One region of the Bradyrhizobium sp. 41S5 genome, then DNA from elsewhere that is predicted to be linked to it. Evidence: predicted binding sites of a transcription regulator. Region 1 holds the regulator's gene; each other region holds the start of a gene.
What was found. The regulator LexA, encoded in region 1, represses DNA repair genes until DNA is damaged. The targets are predictions, from matches to a motif close to TGTTCNNNNTGTGTTCNG.
Positions count from the first base shown of each region.

Region 2: HAP47_RS19890 (single-stranded DNA-binding protein) is a predicted target of LexA. The motif match lies at 4,316-4,333, and genes of this name have one in related genera.
Region 3: HAP47_RS09160 (ribonuclease T2) is a predicted target of LexA. The motif match lies at 2,410-2,427, and genes of this name have one in related genera.

Region 1 covers NZ_CP083721.1:4,521,574-4,529,284, reverse strand. Annotated here, with positions in the region: partial or broken gene HAP47_RS21695 (ComEC/Rec2 family competence protein) at 1-744, shown strand, start outside; gene HAP47_RS21690 (hypothetical protein) at 741-968, opposite strand; gene HAP47_RS21685 (hypothetical protein) at 1,115-1,543, opposite strand; gene lexA (transcriptional repressor LexA) at 1,785-2,489, opposite strand; gene HAP47_RS21675 (molybdopterin molybdotransferase MoeA) at 2,721-3,932, opposite strand; gene HAP47_RS21670 (HAD family hydrolase) at 3,946-4,584, opposite strand; gene HAP47_RS21665 (hypothetical protein) at 5,999-6,148, shown strand; gene HAP47_RS21660 (NADH:flavin oxidoreductase/NADH oxidase) at 6,284-7,471, shown strand; gene HAP47_RS21655 (S41 family peptidase) at 7,658-7,711, shown strand, end outside.
Region 2 covers NZ_CP083721.1:4,174,187-4,181,897, forward strand. Annotated here, with positions in the region: gene uvrA (excinuclease ABC subunit UvrA) at 1-2,064, opposite strand, end outside; gene HAP47_RS19875 (outer membrane protein) at 2,332-2,991, opposite strand; gene HAP47_RS19880 (hypothetical protein) at 3,046-3,300, opposite strand; gene HAP47_RS19885 (outer membrane protein) at 3,316-4,059, opposite strand; gene HAP47_RS19890 (single-stranded DNA-binding protein) at 4,501-4,995, shown strand; gene HAP47_RS19895 (DUF2306 domain-containing protein) at 5,251-5,649, shown strand; gene gyrA (DNA gyrase subunit A) at 5,886-7,711, shown strand, end outside.
Region 3 covers NZ_CP083721.1:1,937,290-1,945,000, reverse strand. Annotated here, with positions in the region: gene HAP47_RS09180 (hypothetical protein) at 339-536, shown strand; gene HAP47_RS09175 (DUF3617 domain-containing protein) at 839-1,369, opposite strand; gene HAP47_RS09170 (hypothetical protein) at 1,413-1,712, opposite strand; gene HAP47_RS09165 (hypothetical protein) at 1,879-2,355, shown strand; gene HAP47_RS09160 (ribonuclease T2) at 2,533-3,156, shown strand; gene HAP47_RS09155 (23S rRNA (adenine(2030)-N(6))-methyltransferase RlmJ) at 3,317-4,177, shown strand; gene HAP47_RS09150 (cold-shock protein) at 4,430-4,642, shown strand; gene HAP47_RS09145 (outer membrane protein) at 4,918-5,541, opposite strand; gene uvrC (excinuclease ABC subunit UvrC) at 5,805-7,711, shown strand, end outside.

The DNA of each region.
Region 1 (7,711 bases):
GGGTTCGGCATCGACTGGATGATCCTGGTGACGCAATGGGTCGCAGCGCTCCCGGGCGCGGTCGGCCGGATGGCGGCGTTCGGGATCGGGCCGCTGATCGTCGCAAGCGCGGGCCTCGTCCTGCTCGGGTTGTTGCGGACGCCGCTGCGCTGGTCGGGTGCGGTGCTGCTGGTGGCGGCCTCGGTCTGGGCGGTGCGGGTGCCGCAGCCGGACGTGCTGGTCTCCGCCGACGGCCGCAACGTCGCGGTGCGGGGCGGCGACGGGCGGCTGCATCTGATGCACAGCGCGAAGGACGCCTTCCTCGTCAAGGAGTGGCTGGCGGCGGATGCCGACGCGCGGACCGCGACGGACGCGTCGCTCGGCGAGGGCGTCTCCTGCGATCCGAGCGGCTGCGTGACGCAAGGGCCCGGCGGCGCCTTCGTCGCGCTGGCGAGCCGGCCCGAGGCGCTGGCCGACGATTGCGACCGTGCGGCACTGATCGTGACCGCACGGCCGGCACCGCGGGACTGCGCGGCCTCGGTGATCGATGCCGAGCGGCTGCGGCGCCACGGCGCGCTGGTGCTGCGGCGCATCAGGGACGGCTACGCCATCGATGCGGTCAAGCCCGGAGGGATCGACCGGCCGTGGTCGCCAGCGGTTCCCGGCGACGGTGAGGCTGCGACGACGTTGCGCGCCCCCGCAAGCGCGCCGCGGCCCACCGTCGATGCGACGCCGGCCGAGACCGATTTGCAGGGCGAAGATTAGCCGTTGTCGGGCGAGGGGCCGGTCGGCAACTCGAACAGGCCGAGATGGTATTCGTCGGAGTCAGGGCCGGCGTCAGGCTTCTTGACGAGGGTGAAGGAAGCCTCGGGAAATTGCTCCCAGACCTTCAGGTCGTCAGCCGTCACCGTCAGCCAGCCGAACCGGAACAAGTAGCGGCCCGGCTCCGTGACGCGTCCAGCCTTTTGCCATGTGACCTTGTCGACCACCACGCACGTCCTCCGTGCCCGATGATGCGCCAAGGCGCGCGCCGACGCAATTCTCCAGCCGCGCCCCGGAACCCGGCGTCCGGGGTCGCTCGAAATCGCTTAGGTCATCCGCCGCTGAACGGGTTCATTCCGCGGCGACGATGTGCTCAACCCAAAAACAGCGACGCAAATGCGGAGGGCCGCCGCTCCACAACCTTCGGCTTCTGCTCGACCGGCGGATGCAGTGCCGGCAATTGCAGCACGCTGACACGTTGTCCCTCGACGAGCTGGGTCACCAGCACATGGCTGCCGTCGGGGAATTCGACCGCGTCATGATGGCGATCGGGAACGTCGGGCTCGACTTCGTTGAACACCCCGACGCGGAAGTTCATCGTCTTGGTCCAGATCCAGCGGCTGTCGTAGCGAACGTTCTCGGCGAAAGCGAGCTCGGTGCCCGGCAGCATGCAGACCGCGACAGTGGGATCGGTCTCCGAAGCAAAGCCGCGGGTCGACGTGCCGCGGAAAGTCGTGGTGATCAGCGTCTCTCCAACAATGGCGGGGCGCGACGCCACGGCGTGCAGACTATAGTCACACATCGGATGGCTCCTCTAATCGAGGTAGCGACCAGTGCCTCTCCTTGAGGCATAGGGCCTCTACCAGAGTGGACGATAGCGAACGAGTGTCTCCTCGTTTCTGGGCGATTGTACGACTGGTCGCCCAACGCCCCAATCACAAACACGCGACGCCGCGTGAGAGGTGTCGGAGCGCATCGGGCAAACAGCACGTTACGCTATCATTCAAGGAACGATCCGATGTGTTGCTCGTTCCCCGCCGCCATCAGTATTTGCGATAGAGGCCGATCAGCTTGCCCTGGATGCGGACCCGGTTCGGCGGCAGGATGCGTACTTCATAGGCGGTATTGGCCGGCTCCAGCGCGATCGACGCGCCGCGGCGGCGGAAGCGCTTCAGGGTGGCTTCCTCCTCGTCGATCAGCGCCACCACGATGTCGCCGGTGTTGGCGACGTCGTTGCGCTGGATCAGCGCCATGTCGCCGTCGAGGATGCCGGCGTCGACCATCGAGTCGCCGCGCACTTCCAGCGCATAGTGCTCGCCGGAGCCGAGCATGTCGGGCGGCACGCTGATGGTGTGGCTGCGGGTCTGCAGCGCCTCGATCGGCGTGCCGGCGGCGATCCGGCCCATTACGGGGACCGCGACCGGACGGTTGCCGTCGTCCTCGGCGATCGGCGGCGTGCTGGTGCGCTTGCCGAGGGTGCCTTCGATGACGCTCGGGGTGAAGCCGCGGCGGCCGTTGCCGCCGCCGGCCGAGAGCTCAGGCAGCTTGATGACTTCGATGGCGCGGGCGCGGTTGGGCAGGCGGCGGATGAAGCCGCGCTCCTCCAGTGCAGTGATCAGGCGGTGGATTCCGGACTTCGAGCGCAGGTCGAGCGCATCCTTCATCTCGTCGAAGGAGGGCGGTACGCCGGCCTCTTTCAGACGTTCATTGATGAAACGCAGAAGTTCGTACTGTTTGCGCGTGAGCATCTCGAGTATTCCCCCGGTTGGTAGCGTCGTTCGATTCCGAGACTTTTCAGGCGGGGCCTGACCTCAGGAGCACGGTGCTCATCACAAGCGCTCCCTCGCGGCCTCCCATTTGTACACACCAGTACTCGAAACAAATCATGAACGGACACTATATGTTCGATATGTGTTCCGCAACCACTTAATTTCCGGTGAACGCATCCGGCAGCGCACAATCGGCGGGCCGTGCGAGCCTCACTCAGGCAGCATCAGAATCTCGCATTCGCTGCCTTTGCCGGCGGCAGGCGCAAACGGCGGACGCACGAGAAGTGCCCGTGCCGCAGCGAGATTCCCGAGCAGCGACGAGTCCTGCTGCGTGACAGGCGTTGCGATCAGCGTGCCGTCTTCGCGCTCCTCGAGGCGCGCGCGCAGATAGTCCTCGCGCTGGTCGTTGGCGGCGAGATCGCGGCCGAGCAGGGCGCTGGCGCGGACATGATGGACAGTCTTTCGGCCGCTTAGCGCCCGAATCAACGGCACCAGAAACAGGAAGGCGCAGACATAGGAGGACACCGGATTGCCGGGCAGGCCGATCACCCGCATCGCGCCGAGCCGGCCATGCATCATCGGCTTGCCGGGGCGCATCGCGATCCGCCAGAACGCCATCTGAACGCCCTCGGCTTCCAGCGACTGCTTGACCAGGTCGTGGTCGCCGACCGAGGCGCCGCCGGTCGTGATCAGGATGTCGGCACCGGTCTCGCGGGCCCGGCGGATGCCGGCGGTGGTCGCTTCTACCGTGTCGGCGGCAACCCCGAGGTCGACGGTCTCGGCGCCTTCGGCGCGCGCCAGCGCCCGCAGCGCATAGCCGTTGGAATAGACGATCTGGCCGGGGCCGGGCGTCGAGCCCGGCATCACCAACTCGTCTCCGGTCGCCAGCACCGCGACCTTCGGACGGCGGTGCACCGCGAGCTCCGGATAGTTCATGGCGGCGGCCAGCGACAGCGCGCGATCGGAGAGGCGGCTGCCGGCATTGAGCAGCACGTCGCCCGCACGGAAGTCGACGCCGGCCGGGCGGATGTGCCGTCCGGCGGTTGCGGCCTCCGTGATCGTGATGTGGTCGCCGTCGACGGCGGTGTCTTCCTGGATGATGACGGCGTCGGCGCCATCGGGGATCACACCGCCGGTGAAGATCCGCACCGCTTCGCCGGCGCCGACCATCCGCTCGAACGGCCGGCCGGCGGCGACTTCCCCGATCACCTTGAGCCGGGCCGTCAGATCACCAGCGTCGGCCGCCCGCACGGCATAGCCGTCCATCGCCGACATCGGCTGCGGCGGCTGGGTGCGCCGCGCGGCGAGGTCGCGCGCCAGGGTGCGGTGGTAGGCGGCATCGAGCGCGACCATCTCCTCCGGCAGCGGTTCGGCGCCGGCGAGGACGGCGGACAGGGCATCGGCAACCGGCATCAGGGCCACGCTCGGAGCTCCATCAATCCAAATGTTCAATACCAAGTGCAGTCAGAGCCCTCGCCACGTCATCCGTCGATGTCACGTGGATGGCATGAAGGCCGCGCGCCCGCGCGCCCTCGATGTTGGCGGCCAGGTCGTCGAAGAACAGGATCCGCGACGCCGGCACACCGATGGCTTTTACCACATGATCGTAGGCCTCGGCGTCGGGTTTCCGAAAGCCGATCATCGAGGACAGGAAGACGGTGCGGAAATGGCTGAGCAGCTCGGCATGGATGACCGAGAAATGCGCGACATGGGCCGGATTGGTGTTGGAGAAGGCGTAGAGCGGCATCCGCACGGCGGCGCTCGCGAGCAGGGGGGCAATTCCCGGCATCTCCCCGGTGAAGATCGCATTCCAGCCTTCGAGGAACTGCGCATCGGTGAGGTTGATGCCGAGCGTCCGGCGCAGGTTTGCGAAGAACGCCGCGTCGTCGATCCGGCCGATCTCGTGATGCCTGAAGCTGTCGTCGACGACAAATCGCGTAGCGAGGTCGGCCGGCGCGCAGCCGGCATGCCGCGCCCAGTGCGCCATCACCTTCTCGAAGTCGATGTCGAGCACGACGCGGCCGATATCGAACAGCAGCACGTCGACGGAATCGGGAGAGAGTTGCGAGGTCATTGCGTGAAACCGTGTACGAGAATTGCGGGCGGCCGGCAATGTCTCCGATTTGTGCGGCAGGCATGCGACCAGGGTGCTGACGTTGGCCGGCTCGGTCCATTCTCACGCGGTGTCATCACCCGCGCGCATGCGGGTGATCCAGTATTCCAGAGGCGCTGGTGCTCGAGCCGAGAGGCCGCGGCGTAAAGGCAGAGAGCTCGGGGTATGACCACAGGTGCAACCGGAGCCGCTTCATGGGCACTCGTCAGTTGCACACTGCGCGTCCACCGCATCTCGACCCACGTTCGTGACGATCGCGAAGCGCCCCTCGATCGGGTGAGACGGGCGGCATAAACTGGGTTCTGTTTCGGATAAGGCGAAATATTTTTAACGCGGGGGCTTGCGCCGTCGGGCAAATCAGTGATTGGGCATTTGGGGCGTCAAGCGACTTGCTGCTTGCCGGGCAGACCTCTCACATCCTGGTAAGCGCCAGGCCGAGGTAGGCGATGAGCGCGCCGGTGCTGAGAATGACGACGACGAGCGCCTGCTCTGAACGTGCCTGCAGGGTTTTTCGGCTCACGGCGATGACGCTCCGTCTTTCAAGATCGTGCTGTCCAACTCACGTCGGTTGGCATCCGTTCCGGCTCCTGCCCGGGAACTTTCATCAATGTCAGCGGCGCGGGCGCGCTAGCTCGCTTCGCGTTCCAGGCCAGAAACGCGCAACGCCGCCCGCATTGAAATACGACGGGCGGCGTTGGTTCTAGCCCCAGGAGGAATGGCAAAATCCTGACGTTATGGATACGCGCGAGCGAGCAATAAGGTTCAGTCTTCGACCCGTATGAATCCGGTAACTCCGAAGGAGCAAAAGAAAGTGCTGGGGCGAGGTCTAGGATAGTGTGACAAGTTGCTCTGGCCTCAGCGTGTACCCCCTCGCTGGGGCCTTTCTTTGCGCCGCGGATCCCGCGGCGCCGGGGCTGCGCGCGGCGAGTTTTCAGTCAGCGACCTGACCCGGACACCCACCAGAAGGTTGCCGACACCTTCCTCAAGCTCGGCGTGCTCGACGCGCGCGCCGAGGTTGGACAATTCTGGGATACGAGCTTCAATGACGCAATCGCCGCGGGCGCAGCGAGGCTTGCGCGGAGTTGACGGCTGTCGTTACGATGTAGCCCATATGGACTAGGTGATGTCCGGGCAGGTTCCCGGAGATCGCGGCATTCCGGACGAGAAAGTTCCAGCATGGCCGCGCGCGGCTGTGCCCGTGTTGCCATGCGGACCGGAGAGCTTGCAGGCCGCGCCAGGTCCGTACGATGATGATCTCGACCACGTTGAATTGAACGCGGGGCGGCCCCGGCAGCGGCCTTCAAGGGGCTCCCGGGGCCAGTTTTGTTCGCAGCTGATGACTGTCGCTCATGCGGATTGTTGCTCGGAGCTGAAATTGAATCACGACACGTTGGCCAAGCTCACCGTCACCATCATCGTCCTGGTCGCGCTGCTGGTCTGGCGTGTTGCCGACCAGAAGAACGTGATCGCATGCGGGCTCAACTGCCCGACGGACCTGTCGGCGAACCGCAAGCCCGCTCAATAGGAAGAGCTCGTTGGTCGATGTCGCCACGGTGTTGCGCGCCGCGCGCCCTATCGGCCATCGCGCGGTGCGTATATCGTTGGCGCCAAATACAAGATCGATCCCGCATGCCGGGTAACGACGTGAAGTGAGGAAGCGATGTCCGACATGCTGCTGTTTTCGCCGATGACCATCCGCGGCGTCACGCTGAAGAACCGCATCGTGGTGCCGCCGATGCATCAGTATTCGGCCGAGAAGGGCTTTCCGACCGACTGGCATCTGATGAACGCCGGCAAGTTCGCCGCCGGCGGCGCCGGCCTGGTGATCGTCGAATCGACCAAGGTCGAGCGGCGCGGTTGCGGGACGATCGGCGATCTCGGCATTTGGGACGACAAGTTCATCGCGCCGCTCAGCCGGCTCGTCGGCTTCATCAAGCAGCAGAATGCAGTGGCCGGCATCCAGCTCGGCCATTCCGGCCGCAAGGCGCGCGCAAGCCGCCCCTGGGAGGGCGACCGACCGCTCGAACGCAGCGTCGCAATCGAGGATTGGGACGCCTGGACGCCGGTGGCCCCGAGCGCGATCGCCCATAGTCAGCGCTGGCCGGTGCCGCGGGCGCTGGCAACGCAGGAAGTGAAGGACCTCGTCGCGGCCTGGGGGCAGGCCGCCCGCCGCGCGCACGAGGCCGGGTTCGAGGTGCTCGAGCTGCACGGGGCCCATGGCTATCTCGTGCACGAATTCCTCTCGGAGCGTTCGAACCAGCGCAGCGACGAATATGGCGGCTCGGAAGCCAACCGGATGCGCTTCGTGATCGAGGTGACGGAGGCCGTGCGCGTGCACTGGCCGGATCACAAGCCGCTGTTCGTGCGGCTGTCGGTCGAGGACAATGCCGGCTGGGGTCCGGAACAGAGCGCGCGGCTGGCGGCGATCCTGAAGCCGAAGGGCGTCGACGTGATCGACTGCTCGTCGGGGGGAATCAGCGAGATGGCGCCGATTCTGGGCAAGGAGATCAAATACAACTATCAGGTGCCGCTGGCGGAATATGTCCGCCGGCGTGCCGATATCATGACCATGGCGGTCGGCCTGATCATCCATGGTGACCAGGCCGAGCAAATCCTGCGCGACAAACAAGCAGATTTGATCGCGGTCGGCCGGGAAATCCTCAATAACCCCAACTGGCCGATGGATGCCGCGCTGAAACTCGGGGTTGAAGGGCCATTTCGCCATGTTCCTCCGCAGTTTGGCTATTGGCTGGGCACCCGGGCCAAGCGCGGATTCGGGACCCGGCCGTCGACCTGGCAGAGCGGGTTGCGGGAGGCTGGGCCAGAGGCCGACCGGGAGCCGACTTGAGGCTGACGTGGTGCTGATTAAATGCTGATTTTGGGGCTGACCAGGGCATCGTGACAGGACCGTAATGGTCCAGTGACCAAGCGGCCTTGATCCGACCAAAAAGCCGTTGTGTGGTGCCCCCGTCGGGGTGGGGCAGGCGAACGTTGCGGAACGTTGCCGGCCGATAGCGAAAAAGGATCGCGGATAATGCGCAAACATGTTGGCTTCTTCCTCGGGACGGTTGCGGGAGCGTGTCTCACC
Region 2 (7,711 bases), 350 kb from region 1:
CGTATCGATCAAGAGCGTCGACTTGCCGCCGCCGGAGACGCCGGTGACGCAAGTGAACAGGCCGAGCGGGATCTCGGCCGAGACGTTCTTCAGATTGTTGCCGCGGGCGTTGATGACCTTGATGGTGCGCCGGTGGTTCGGCGGCCGCCGCTCGGGCACCGGGACCGAAAGCTCGCCGGTGAGGTATTTGCCGGTCAGCGATTTCGGGTTGCGCATGATCTGGTCGGGCGTGCCTTCGGCGACGATGTGGCCGCCGTGCATGCCGGCGCCGGGGCCGATATCGAGCACATAGTCGGCAAGCCGGATGGCGTCCTCGTCATGCTCAACCACGACCACGGTATTGCCGAGGTCGCGGAGCCGCTTCAGCGTGTCGAGCAGGCGGGCATTGTCGCGCTGGTGGAGGCCGATCGACGGCTCGTCCAGCACGTAGAGCACGCCGGTCAGTCCCGAGCCGATCTGCGAGGCCAGGCGGATGCGCTGGCTCTCGCCGCCGGACAGCGTGCCCGACGAGCGCGACAGCGTGAGGTAGTTGAGGCCGACGTCGAGCAGGAAGGTCAGGCGTTCGCGGATTTCTTTCAGGATGCGCGTCGCGATCTCGTTCTGCTGCGCATTCAACGCTTCCGGCACGGTCTCGAACCATTCGCCGGCGCGCCTGACCGAGAGCTCGGAGATCTCGCCGATATGCTTGCCGCCGATCTTGACGCACAGCGCCTCGGGCTTCAGCCGATAGCCGTTGCAGCCGGCGCAGGGTACGTCGGAGAAATATTTGCCGAGCTCCTCGCGCGCCCACTCGCTTTCGGTTTCGCGGTAGCGGCGGTTGATGTTGGTGACGACACCCTCGAACGGCTTCTTGGTGTCGTAGGAGCGGACGCCGTCCTCATAGGAGAACTTGATCTCGTCGTCGCCGGAGCCGTGCAGCAGCGCGGCCTGCACCTTCTTGGTCAGGTCCTTCCACTTGGTGTCGAGCGTGAACTTGTAGTGCTTGCCGAGCGCGGTCAGGGTCTGGATGTAATAGGGCGAGGACGACTTCGCCCACGGCGCGATCGCGCCCTTGCGCAAGGTCAGCTCCTTGTCGGGGATGACCAGGTCCTCGTCGATATGCTGCTCGACGCCGAGGCCGCCGCAGGCCGGACAGGCGCCATAGGGGTTGTTGAACGAGAACAGCCGCGGCTCGATCTCGGGGATGGTGAAGCCGGAGACCGGGCAGGCGAATTTTTCCGAGAACAGGATGCGCTCGGGGCCGCTCTTGTCGTGGATTTTTGCGGTTTTCTTCTTGTCCTCGGCTGGTGCCGCCGCCGGCGCATCGGCATACTCGATCACGGCGAGGCCCTCGGCGAGCTTCAGCGCGGTCTCGAAGCTTTCCGCGAGGCGCTGGGAGAGGTCGGGGCGCACCACGATGCGGTCGACCACAACGTCGATGTCGTGCGGGAATTTCTTGTCGAGCGCGGGCGCCTCGGACAGCTCATGGAAGGTGCCGTCGATCTTGACGCGCTGAAAGCCCTTCTTGAGGTACTCGGCGAGCTCCTTCTTGTACTCGCCCTTGCGGCCGCGCACGACCGGCGCCAGCAGATAGAGGCGGGTGCCTTCCGGTAGCGCCAGCACGCGGTCGACCATCTGCGAGACGATCTGGCTCTCGATCGGTAGCCCCGTGGCCGGCGAATACGGCACGCCGACGCGCGCCCACAGCAGGCGCATGTAGTCGTAGATCTCGGTGACGGTGCCGACGGTGGAGCGCGGGTTCTTCGACGTGGTCTTCTGCTCGATCGAGATCGCCGGAGATAAGCCGTCGATCTGGTCGACATCCGGCTTCTGCATCATCTCGAGGAACTGGCGCGCATAGGCCGACAGCGACTCGACGTAGCGGCGCTGGCCCTCGGCATAGATGGTGTCGAATGCAAGCGACGACTTGCCGGAGCCGGACAGGCCGGTGAACACCACGAGCTTGTCGCGCGGAATCTCGACGTCGATGTTCTTCAGATTGTGTTCGCGCGCGCCGCGGATCGTGATGGCGCGCGATGAGGAGCCGGCGTTCTGTTGGCGCTTCGCCTTGAGCACTTCATCCATAGCGACATTTCCGGGCGCATGATCGGGCGCCTTTTTGGGCGCGCATCGCCGGTGCTGCCGGGACCTTGCGCCGATGGGTGAGAAGACTGGAACGTAGGAAGAACGGCCGACAATTTCCAGTGCTGAGTCGCGTCCATCAACGGATAGTTTGCCTGATGGCAGCAGCCGTCAGCAGGATGCGGTTCCCGGACGCAAAAAGGCCGGCGCAAGGCCGGCCTTTCCGTGCGATCTGATCCTGTGGACCAGGAATTGCTCAGTCGATTTGGCTTAGTACCTGGCGACGATCGGGCCGCCGAAGTGATAGTTCACGCCGAACTGGACGCTGTGCAGGTTGAGGTCGGGGGAAGGCACGCCGAAGTAGGTCTCGCTGCCGAGGCTGCGATACAGATACTCGCCCTTGACCGACCACTGCGGCGCGATGAACGCCTCGATGCCGGCGCCGACGGTCCAGCCGGAGTGGAAGTTGCTCTGCGAAGCGGTCACGCCGAGCGCGCTGACGCTGATCTTGTTGTCGACCCAGGCGTAGCCGCCGGTGCCGTAGAACAGCACCTTGTCGACGGCGAAGCCGATGCGGCCGCGCACGGTGCCGAGCGCGTCGACCTTGCTCTTCACGGTGACGCCGAGCGTGCTGGCCGAGGCGTCGACGTCAGCCCAGGCACCGTCGGCCTCGAGGCCGTACACGATGTTGCTGGTCTGCCAGTTGTAGCCGATGGTGCCGCCGGCGAAGCCGCCTTCCATTTTCGGATTGCCGGACTCCTCGCTGGCATAGCCACCGAAGCCGCCGATGTAGAAGCCGGTCCAGTTGTAGATCGCGGCCGGCGGCGGAGCCTTCACGTAAGGCGCGCGTGCCGCCATATCGGCGGCCATTGCCGGTGCAATTGCGCTGAGGGCAAACATGCCGGCCGATGCCAGCAAAACATTCCTGATTTTCAAAGTCCCAGTCCCATTTTCTTGTTGTCCCTTCAAACATTGGAGGGAACGTCACAGCAGTGTCGTGTGACGATCAGGTGTTTCTACATAGAAATCCTGGAAGTTGTGTAACCGTGAAACCACCATGCGCGGAAAACGGCCCAGGCGAAGCGCGCGCTTGCTCGCAAGAAGAAAGCCGGCGCAAGACCGGCTCTTGTGGTTGACCACGTTTGATTTGTGGCCCTGGTCCAGCGCGCTCGGCTGCGCAAACAAGCGGCCGCGCCAACAAAAAGGCCGGCGGGGAGGCCGGCCTTTGGTCTGGATCAAATCCGTGTCGCTCGATCAGTAGCGCGGAACCACCGGGCCACCCCACTTGTAGTTCACGCGGACGGTGACGAGGTCTACGTCCTGGCGATCACGGATGCTGCTGAACAGCGCGCCGGTCGGGGTGGTGAGGTTGTAGGTCTTGTCCTGCATGAACAGGTGGTCGTACTCGACACCAGCGGTCCAGTTCGGCGCGAAGCCGACTTCGATGCCGGCGCCGATGGTGCCGCCCCAGCGGGTGTCGCTCGCGCTGCCGGCGAGCACGCCGGTTGGCGTGAAGTAGGTGTTGAAGCGGTTGTCGGTCAGCGCCGCACCGCCCTTGGCGTAGAGCAGCACGTTGTTGACGGCGTAGCCGATCTGGCCGGTGAACAGCCCGAACGCGTCGATCTTGCTCTGGTTGGTGAACAGGCCCGGGAAGATCGCGCTGTTGTTGCTGCCCTTCAGGTCGGCCCAGTCGCCCTGCGCTTCGAGGCCGAACACCCAGGTGCCAGCCTGCCAGCGATAACCGATCTGGCCGCCGGCGACGCCGCCGGTCGCATCATGGCAACCATCCGAGCCGATCAGCACGCCACCCGGGACTTGGTCCCAGCAATTGTGGCTCGAGCCCCAGCCGCCGTTGGCGCCGATGTAGAAGCCGCTCCAGTCATAGACGGCGGCAATCATCGGCGGCGCTTTGGTGTAGGGGCGCGCAGCCAGATCCGCAGCCGCGGCAGGCGCAGCGAGCGTGATCAGGGCAACCGTACCGAGCAAAAACTTCTTCATTATCAAACCCCCAGCTTCCCGATCGGCTTCCAAAGGTCCCGAAGCGCGATCTCAGACGCGAGCGCCCGCCTGATGGCTGGTACCTATACCCTGATTCAACCGGAAACGCCGTCTCCCAAATGCAACACTCGCGGAAGAAGCATCGATAGGGCAAGGTGTTGATTTGACTTATATTTTCGTAAGGCGTCGGAGCCCGCTGGTGACTGGGAGCGAAATCGGCGGATGCGCCATCGCCATCGGCTGTTTCTACGGTTGTGCGAACAAACCTGGAACGGTGTCGGCTGCGGTGCTATATCTTGATAATCGTGGATAACCGCGCGACGGCGAGGGCATCGAGCCGGCACCGGCCGTATAGGTCATTCGCGACGCCTGCAAGTAAGTGGCGATGGTTGAGAGTGGCGGCCGATGCCCGGCGCCCGGTTTTTGAGTGGAGATGATGCGATGGCAGGAAGCGTGAACAAGGTGATCCTGGTTGGAAACCTCGGCAAGGATCCGGAGATCCGGCGGACACAGGACGGCCGTCCGATCGCGAATCTTTCCATCGCCACCTCGGAGACCTGGCGCGACAAGGGCACCGGCGAGCGCAAGGAAAAGACCGAGTGGCACCGCGTCGTGATCTTCAACGAGGGCCTCTGCAAGGTCGCCGAGCAGTATCTGAAGAAGGGCGCCAAGGTGTACATCGAGGGTCAGTTGCAGACCCGCAAATGGACCGACCAGAGCGGCGTCGAGAAGTACTCGACCGAGGTCGTGCTGCAGGGCTTCAACTCCAACCTCACCATGCTCGACGGGCGTGGCGGCGGAGGCGGCAGCTTCGCCGACGATGGCGGCGGCAGCGACTTCGGCTCGTCCGGTCCGGTCAGCTCGGCGCCGCGCCGCGCGGTCGCCGCCGGCGGCGGCAGCCGCAACAGCGACATGGACGACGACATCCCGTTCTGACCGCAGGTCGCGGTTTCAGGATTCCGTCAGGGCCGTTCCGTGAAGATTCATTTCCCGGAGCGGATGTATGACGCGCGAGGCGAGGTCCTTGTGTGAACTATGAGGATAGCCTCATATCGAACTGGTCATATTACACTAATATCCACTGGATCGCACAAGTTCCCCAGACTTTGACACGGGTCGATGTGAATGATATTTACATTGGCCTGCGGCACGGTGACGTCTAGCCGCGAGCTTCACTCGAGGGCTGCCATCATGAGCCTCGCGCCATTGCTCGACGCTGCGCCTGCGATCCCGCTCCATGCCTTTGCTGCGATGGCGGCCTTCGTGCTCGGCTCCATCCAGCTCGCCGCACCGAAGGGCGCGCTGCCGCATCGGACGCTGGGCTGGATCTGGGTGATCCTGATGCTGGTGGTTGCCGGGAGCTCGTTCTGGATCCATCAGATCCAGCTGGTGGGCCCGTGGAGCCCGATCCACCTGTTGTCGATCTTCTCGCTGGTCATGCTGGTGCTCGGCGTGAAGGCCGCGCGGAGCCACAATGTCCGCCGCCACAAGTTCACGATGATCGGCATTTTCTTCGGCGCGCTGGTCATTGCCGGCCTGTTCACCTTCATGCCCGGGCGGATCATGCACGCAGTGGTGTTCGGGCACTGAGGGAGGCGAAATCGCGAATGCCCAGTGGCGAATAACGCGCGGGGGAACCCGTGTTCCATGCGCAGTTCGCCGCTCAAGATTCGCTTCCCGGGCCAAGCCGCGACCGAAGCCGCAAACAAGCCCGTAAGTGCATGAAAAAACGAAGGGAAAAACGGCTTGCCGGAGCCGCGCAAGGGTGGTTATCAGGCCTCCGATGGTCTATATGATTCCCCAGCAGAACTGACCGGATTTCCCCTTTGTCCGAACCCGAAGACGACAAGCCCGGCGAGCCGCCGGTGCCCTCAGATATTCGTCCCGTTTCCATTCTCGACGAGATGAAGAAGTCCTACCTCGATTACGCGATGAGCGTGATCGTGTCGCGTGCGTTGCCCGATGCGCGCGACGGGCTCAAGCCGGTGCACCGGCGCATCCTTTATTCGATGCATGAGCAGGGACACACGCCGGACAAGAAATACGTCAAGTCCGCGCGCGTCGTCGGCGACGTGATCGGTAAATATCATCCGCATGGCGACCAGTCGATTTACGACGCGATGGTCCGTATGGCGCAGGACTTCTCGCTGCGGGTCCCGCTGATCGACGGCCAGGGCAATTTCGGCTCGGTCGACGGCGATCCGCCGGCGGCCTATCGATATACCGAGGCACGGCTGACCAAGGCGGCGCTTGCCGTTCTCGCCGACATCGACATGGACACCGTCGATTTCCAGCCGAACTACGACAACTCGGAGAAGGAACCGGCGGTTCTGCCGGCCCGCTTCCCGAACCTCCTGGTCAATGGCGCCGGCGGCATCGCCGTCGGCATGGCGACCAACATCCCGCCGCACAACCTCGGCGAGGTCGTCGACGCCTGCGTAGCGCTGATCGACAATCCGGCGCTCACGATCGACGAGTTGATCGACATCATTCCCGGACCGGACTTCCCGACCGGCGGCATCATCCTGGGCCGCCAGGGCATCCGGTCGGCCTACCATCTCGGCCGCGGCTCGATCGTGATGCGCGGCAAGGTGGCGATCGACACCATCAGGAAGGATCGCGAAGCGATCATCATCACCGAGATTCCCTATCAGGTGAACAAGGCGACGATGGTCGAGCGCATCGCCGATCTCGTGAAAGAGAAGAAGATCGAGGGCATCGGCGACCTGCGCGACGAGTCCGATCGTGACGGCTATCGCGTCGTCATCGAGCTGAAGCGCGAAGCGGTGCCCGACGTGGTGCTGAACCAGCTCTACCGGTTCACGCCGCTGCAGACGAATTTCCCGGCCAACATCCTGGCGCTGGATTCCGGCCGTCCGCAGACGATGAATCTGAAGGACCTGCTCACCATCTTCGTCGCATTCCGCGAGCAGGTGGTGACCCGGCGGACCAAGTTCCTGCTCGGCAAGGCCCGTGATCGCGCCCACATTTTGGTCGGCCTTGCGATCGCGGTCGCCAACATCGATGAGATGATCCGTGTCATCCGAACCTCGCCCGATCCGAACACCGCGCGCGAGGCCCTGATGTCGCGCGACTGGCCGGCACGCGACGTCGAGGCGATGATCACGCTGATCGACGATCCCCGGCATCGCATCAACGATGACGGCACGCTCCGGCTGTCGATGGAGCAGGCGAGAGCGATCCTCGATCTCCGGCTGCAGCGCCTGACCGCACTGGGGCGGGACGAAATTTCCGAGGAGCTCGACAAGCTCGCGGCCGAGATCGCCGACTATCTCGACATCCTGCGCTCGCGTGCGCGCGTGCAGGGCATCGTCAAGACCGAGCTCGCCGAAGTGAAGCAGCAGTTCGCCACCCCGCGCAAGACCGTGATCATCGAGCAGGAAGGCGAGGTCGAGGACGAGGACCTGATCCAGCGCGAGGACATGGTCGTCACCGTGTCGCATGCGGGCTACGTCAAGCGCGTGCCGCTGTCGACCTACCGGGCACAGCGCCGCGGCGGCAAGGGTCGCGCCGGCATGCAGACCCGCGACGAGGATTTCGTCTCGCGCCTGTTCGTGGCCTCGACCCACACGCCGGTGCTGTTCTTCTCGTCGCGCGGCCAGGTCTACAAGGAGAAGGTCTGGCGGCTGCC
Region 3 (7,711 bases), 2.6 Mb from region 1:
TCCACCGTCACGGCAGGAAGCACGCTGACGTTGTTCGCCGGAGAGCCGGTTTGCGCTTGAGCGCTGGCGCCGGTTGCACCCATCGGCACAAGCATGACCGAACCGAGAAACGCTGCCTTGATCGCAGCCGTTGATGCAAGCAAGCTGCGTTTGCTCCGCGACGAAGCCATTCCCACCAAGCAATCCCCACACTTCCCCAGGCCGATCTTGATCGAGTCGCGTGCTCGTCATTGAGCGGACGATTGGGGCGGACTTCTATCGGCGGCTTGGGCGAAATTCCACACGCGCAAAATAGAATCCATTGAAGCGCGCGATGCACGACACTGGAACGATTCAAGATGCGCAACACTGGAGCGATTCAAAAAGACATGTTGTCGCAGCAAGCTCTTCAGCACGAGGAATTCGCGGCCGATCCTCGTTCTCTCAGAGAGTCTCGAGTGCGAGACACGCAGCGATCATTCATTGATGTTGATGTCGCCCTGCAATGCCGTCGTGCATTGCGCGCGGCCGCGACCAACACCGGACATCATGTTTGACATCCAATCTATTGAAGGTGAGAGGCCGGTGACGGCCGTGCGTCGAGACGCGCGCTTGGCGTCAACGGTCGGCGACAATGGTGAAGCGAATGCGCTGGCGTGACGGAGTTGGCGCACGCGGTCCAACGACATCATTGCGAACTGACAGCTCGCGCGAACGAACGCTCAATGACGGGCAGCGCAAAACCGCTTGGCAATCTTGTCGCGGGTTGCCCGCAATGATGGTGGTGCACAACGTCACGTCCTCTCAACATGAGAGAGGACGTGCTCAGGCGCGCGGTGGCAATCTAAGGCGCTGCGCCCTACTTCTGCTTGGGCAGGAGGCCCTTCAGCTTTTCCATATCCTTGACGTTCATCTTCATGCCGCCGGGCATGATGATGTCACCGGGCTTCTGGTCGCTCTTGCAGGCGCCGAGCCATTTCGCCTCGAGGGTCATCGTGGTGTCGCGGGAGCCGGCGGCGCCGCCTTCCGCGTGCGAGGTGCTCTTGACCGTGTAGGCGGAATTGAAATCGCCGACGATCTCGGCATGGCTCTTCATCGACATGCCGGCGACGCTGCATACGCTGTCGCTGACATAGCCGGTCGCGGTCTTCTGGATGTCCTGCTTGGAGCAGACTTCCTTGGCCATCGGCGAGGCCGCCGCGCTCATCTCCTTGTCGGTGGTCTCGTCGGTGCAGTGCTGCATGGTGATTTCCGGCATCGGCCCGCCGGTACGCACCATTTTCATCTCCCACAAGCCGGCCTTGCGGATCGGCAGGTCGACGGCGCTGGCGGCACCGGTGGACAGGACAATGCAAACAGCAGAACCAAGCAAGGCAAGCTGTCGGGTCATGCGGCGAGCTCCCGGCTGAACGATCGTAGGATCTGGAGTGCGCTCAGTAGAGCGTGCGCACCGGCCTCTGGGCCGAACCGTAGGGCACCCAGCGGCAGGCGAACGAGATGTAGCCACCCGGGTAGCGCTGCACCGCAAGGAACTTGACCACCTTGCCGTAGGAAGCGCAGTGATCGACGGCGATCTGCCGCGCGTCGGTCTGGGCCGCCAGCGTATAGGCGATGATACCGCCGGTATCATTGCCCTTGAACGGCGGCACCGGCTGCATCCAGTCGGCTCGCGCCGGACCAACGGCCAGCATCCCGCAAACGGCAACCAGGCACGCGGCCAATTTCCTTCGCATCGCAGACTCCATTTCGCTTGCGACCAACATAGAGTGCGCCGGCGACCATGGAAAGAACGAGCCCGCTGTTGGAGGTGGACTTCTCCGCAGGTGTTGCCGCGCTGCACTTGACCTTGCCGGGGCTTCACGGCACCGTCCGACGCATCTGATCATCGGGTGGATTCCCATGCGCAACCTGTTCAACTCCCCCAATAAACTCAGCCACACGCTTGGCCTCGGCGCCGCGCTCGTGGTCGGCCTTCTGGCGTTCGGGGGCACCGCTCAGGCCGCCAATCCGTTCGAGCTCAATTTTTGGCTGTCCGGCCCGCGCTATGACGGCAATGTGGCCCCCTGCGAAACGGCCCTGACGACCATCAGCGACCAATTCCACGAAAAGGAAGCCACTTTCTGGAATTCGCCGCTCGTGATCACCGGGTTTGGCCGGATTCACGAAACCGCGTTCCGCCCCTGGCAATCCGATAACATTCCGCGCCGCTATTGTTCGGGCGATGCGATGCTGAGCGACGGCAAGGTGCGCAAGGTGCACTATTCGATCATCGAGGACGGCGGCTTTGCCGGCATCGGCCAGGGCGTCGAATGGTGCGTCGCTGGGCTCGACCGCAACTGGGCCTATAACCCGCACTGCAAGGCCGCCCGGCCCTGATCTCCTAGCAGCTCGGTCAAAACGGAAGCCGCCGCCGTTCAGTCGGCGGCTTTTTGTTCTTGAAATGTTCTATCGGCCTGCTAGGCTCTGAATGGTCGCGTGAGGGAGCGTTTGATGCCTCGGTTGGTCACTATTTTCCGATTTCTGCTTTCCATTGCCTTTGTTCTGTGTGGTGCGATGGGAGCCTCGGCCCAGGATCGCCGGCAGAATGCCCCCGGCGAGTTCGATTTCTATGTGCTGTCGCTGTCGTGGTCGCCCTCGTTCTGCGAGGCGGCGAGCGAGCGCGGCAATAACGGCCGCGGCACCCAGGCGCAATGCGGCGGACGGCCATACTCGTTCGTGGTGCACGGGCTGTGGCCGCAATATGAGCGGGGCTTTCCGGAATACTGCCAGCGGCCCTCGCCCCGCCTCGCTCGCAACATCATGACCTCGATGCTCGACCTGATGCCGGCGCCCGGCCTGATCTACAACGAGTGGGACAAGCACGGCACCTGCTCGGGCCTCGGCGAACGGGCCTATTTCGAAGCCATCCGCAAGGCCCGCGCCGCAGTAAAGATCCCCGAGGAATTCCTGCAATTGACGGAGCCGAAGACGATCGCGCCCGACGAGCTGGAGACGGCGTTCATCAAGGCCAATCCGGGGCTCAGCAACTCCGCGATCTCGGTGACCTGCGACAGCAGGCGGCTCAGCGAGGTGCGGATCTGCCTCAGCAAGGATCTGCAATTCCGTTCCTGCGAGGAAATCGATCGCCGCGCCTGCCGCCGCGATCAGGTGCTGATGCCGCCGGTTCGCGGCGGCTGAAGTCTCGTCCGCGTCACGACCGGGCAAACGCGCGTTGTCGCGCCGAGTGTCCCGGCCATGGACGCCATCACGAAACTAACGAGATAAGGCATAGATGCGCGGGACAGGCCGGGCATGACGCAGTACAACATGCGATCCCTCTGGAGCGCAGCGTCATCGCATGAACTATCGTCACGCCTTTCATGCCGGCAGCTTTGCCGACGTCATCAAGCACATCGTGCTGGTGCGCATGCTCACCTATCTGCAGGAGAAGCAGGCGCCGTTCCGCGTCATCGACACCCATGCCGGCGCCGGCCTCTACGATTTGACGTCGAGCGAAGCGCAGCGCGGTGGCGAATGGCTGACCGGCATCGCGCGGCTGATGCAGGCGCGGCTGTCCGACAAGGCGTTGCCGCTGATCGCGCCCTATCTCGACATCGTCAGAGCATTCAACCCGAGAGGCGAACTGAAAGCCTATCCCGGCTCGCCGTTGATCGCGCGGGCGCTGCTGCGTCCGCAAGACCGTCTCACGGCCTGCGAGATCGAGCCCGTGGCGCGCAAGCAATTGATCGATGCATTGCGACGCGATGTTCAGGCGCGCGTCGTCGATCTCGGCGGCTGGATGGCACTGCCCGCATTCGTGCCGCCGAACGAGCGGCGCGGCCTCGTGCTGATCGATCCACCATTCGAAGCGAAGGACGAGTTCGAGCGGCTGGCGAGTGCCTTCACCGAAGCGTTCGCGAAGTGGCCGACCGGCACGTATCTTTTGTGGTACCCCGTAAAAACCCGGAGAGCTACCGACGAACTCGCGCGCAGCGTGGCTGCAGCGACAGCAAGCAGTCGGCCCGCGGGCAAATGCTTGCGTTTGGAATTCAGTGTGGCGCCACAAGAAACCGGCGCAGGCCTCGTTTCCACCGGCCTTTTGATAGTGAATCCGCCGTGGACGCTGGCGGGCGAGCTGAAGATCATCCTGCCCGAACTCGAGAGACCGCTTGGTCAAGGCGGCGCCGGACGCTTCAGACTCGAAACGCCTAAACGGTAGCACCCACTGAAAAGTTCTATTTGAGCATAGGCAACGCGCGCGGAACCGTATTATGCTCATCCTGTTACGACTGGCTTTACGTTCCGCTTCCGCGAATGGTTGCGGCGGAGTGACAAGGCCGAAATAAATCCAGGCAGACCGGCGGCGTGACGCCGGCCTGTTCAGGTGGCCAAGCTTCCGACAAGCGAATGTCGGTCAACCGCTACGCGGCGTGCGCGTAGCGGTGGAGCAATACGGGGGAGGAGTTTCCCGATGGCCATGACTGGGACAGTCAAGTTCTTCAACGGAGAGCGTGGCTATGGCTTCATCAAGCCTGACGATGGCGGCCGCGATGTGTTCGTTCACATCACAGCTGTCGAGCGTGCAGGATTGAAGGACCTGACTGAAGGACAGCGCATTACGTTCGAGGTTGAACCCGACAAGAAGGGCAAGGGCCCGAAGGCGGTCAACCTGGTGGTTTCATGACGAGCGCGCGCGGTGCGTAGCTCGTGATGAACGGCGAATGAAGCGTTGCGTGTGAGTTGACTGCCGGGCGCGTGGCTCGCGCCCGCTGCATGACCATCTGCATGATGCGGACGCGATTGGCGGTGCCCGCATGTCCGATGCGTACGGCTGACCGACTGGATTCTCGGACGCCGCGGCGTTCATGCAGCCGCGCGTGATGTCGGCGTGCTCGGCACAAAGAAAAACCCGGCCGCGCGAGGCGCGGCCGGGAGTTGATGTCGGACGTTTTCTTGTTCTCAGAAGTGATAGTTGATGCCGGCGCGAACCAGGCTGAAGCTGTAGCCGTTCGACGCGCCGCCGGTGATCGTGAAGTTGCTGTTGGCGAGATCGACGTAGAGATACTCGATCTTGGCGCTCCAGTTCGGGGCAAAGCCCATTTCGGCGCCGGCGCCGACGGTGAAGCCCGCATTGGTATGCGACTCCGAGATGCCGAAAGTCTCGCCGCGCAGTTCGCCGAAGGCGAGACCGCCGGTCGCGTAGAACAGCACATTGTTGACCGCATAGCCGGCGCGGCCGCGCACGGTGCCGAACCACGGGTTGGAGAACTTCCAGGGCGCGAACCGATCGTCGGCACTGGTGCCCTGGATATCGGCCTCGATGCCGAACACCCAAGGCGAGCCGTTCTGGAAATTGTATCCGGCCTGCACGCCGCCGACGAAACCGGACGGCTTGGTCGGGTTGTTCTCGACCGAACCCCAGCCGTAGCCGATGTTGCCGCCGAGATAGGGACCGGCCCAGCTGTAGGCATTGAGCGGCTGATAGACGGTATAGGGCGAGCCGTAGTTGAGATCGGCCGCCGCCGCCGAGGTCGTCCAGCCTGCGACGATCAGTGCCAGCGCACGCGCTACAAACCGGGTCATGGGTACTCTCCACACGCAACTGCCGAAACCCGCAGGCCAGGGCCGGCGTGGTTACGGAATTCCACTTTTTTCGCTAAGGTTTATCGAGAGTTTTAAGTTAAAGGGTTGTTAAGCCCGGTTAGCGGCCCGCTCATCAGTCTTAACAATGTGTTACCAACCCGCCCCGGCCGGCCGCGCTGGGCCAGTAACGCCCTGCAATCGGGGTTGTTTTCCTGCGCCGCCAGCGCTGGCGACCGGTCGCCCAAGCGCTTAATTTACGGCCCATGGTTCACGATTCTCCCGAGCGTCCGACGCCGGCCCCTAAGACTGACCCCAAGGCTGATCTTAAGGCTGATCCCAAGGCGCGGCGCAGCCCAAAGCCCGATGTGCCTCAGGACGACCTGACGCTCGACACGAGCGACGTCGATCCGGAAACCTCCGCCCCCGAGGAGGAGGATGACGCGCGTCTTCCCGAGGCATCGGAGGACGCCGCCGAGACAATCGCCGAGGGGACGCTCTCGATCGGGCATGAGGCGATCGAGAACGCGGTCCGCCTCGCCCCGACCTCGGCCGGCGTCTACCGCATGCTCAACGCCGCCAACGACGTGCTCTATGTCGGCAAGGCGAAGAACGTCAAAAAGCGGCTGTCGTCCTATGCGCGGGCCAATGCGCCGCTCCCGGCGCGCATCCTGCGCATGATCGCGGCGACCACGCATGTCGAGATCGTCTCGACCACGACCGAGACCGAGGCGCTGCTGCTCGAAGCCAATCTGATCAAGCAGCTCCGGCCGCGCTTCAATGTGCAGCTGCGCGACGACAAGTCGTTTCCCTATATTCTGATCACCGGCGACCATTGGGCGCCGCAGATTCTCAAGCATCGCGGCGCGCAGTCGCGGCCCGGACGCTATTTCGGTCCGTTCGCCAACGCAGGCGCGGTCAACCGCACCATCACGGCGCTGCAGCGCGCGTTCCTGATCCGCTCCTGCACCGACGGCTTCTTCGAAAGCCGCAGCCGGCCCTGCCTGCTCTATCAGATCAAGCGCTGCGCCGGCCCCTGCACGCGCGAGATCGATTTCCCGGGCTATGGCGAGCTGGTGCGCGAAGCGACCGAATTCCTCTCCGGCCGCAGCCACGCCGTGAAGCAATTGCTCGCGGCCGAGATGGAGAAGGCCTCCGGCGAGCTCGAGTTCGAGACCGCGGCGCTGTACCGCGACCGTCTCGCGGCGCTGTCGGCGATCCAGTCGCAGCAGGGCATCAACCCGCGCACCGTCGAAGAGGCCGATGTGTTCGCGATCCACCAGGAAGGCGGCTATTCCTGCGTCGAGGTGTTCTTCTTCCGCACCGGCCAGAACTGGGGCAATCGCGCCTATTTCCCACGCGCGGAAAAGAGCTTCACGCCCGAGGAGGTGCTGTCCTCATTCCTCGCGCAATTCTACGACGACAAGCCGCCGCCGAAGCTGATCCTGCTGTCGCACGAGATCGAGGAAAGCGCGTTGCTCGCCGACGCGCTGTCGGTGAAGGCCGGATCGAAGGTCGAGGTCTCCGTGCCCAAGCGCGGCGAGAAGAAGGAATTGATCGGCCACGCGCTCACCAACGCGCGCGAGGCGCTCGGCCGCAAGCTCGCCGATACCGCGACGCAAAGCCGGCTGCTGGAGGGTATGGTCACGACGCTCGGCCTGCCGCACACGCCGAAGCGCATCGAGGTCTACGACAACAGCCACATCCAGGGCACCAACGCAGTCGGCGCGATGATCGTGGCGGGACCCGACGGGTTCATGAAGAACCAATACCGCAAGTTCAACATCAAGTCCGAAGGGCTGACGCCCGGCGACGATTACGGGATGATGCGCGAGGTGCTGGAGCGCCGCTTCAAGCGGCTGCTGAAGCCGCCGGAAGGCGAGGCCGCCAAGGACACTGCAAAGGCAAGGGACAAGGCGGATGACGACTCGTTCCCGCAATGGCCCGATCTCGTCATCATCGACGGCGGCCGCGGCCAGCTCAACGCGGTCAGGGAGATTTTTCAGACCCTCGGGCTGACCCAGGTCTCGCTGATGGCGGTGGCGAAGGGGCCGGAGCGCGATGCGGGGCGGGAAACCCTGTTCATGCCTGACCGCGAGGCCATCAAGCTGGAGCCGCGCGACCCGGTGCTCTATTTCATCCAGCGGCTGCGCGACGAGGCCCACCGCTTCGT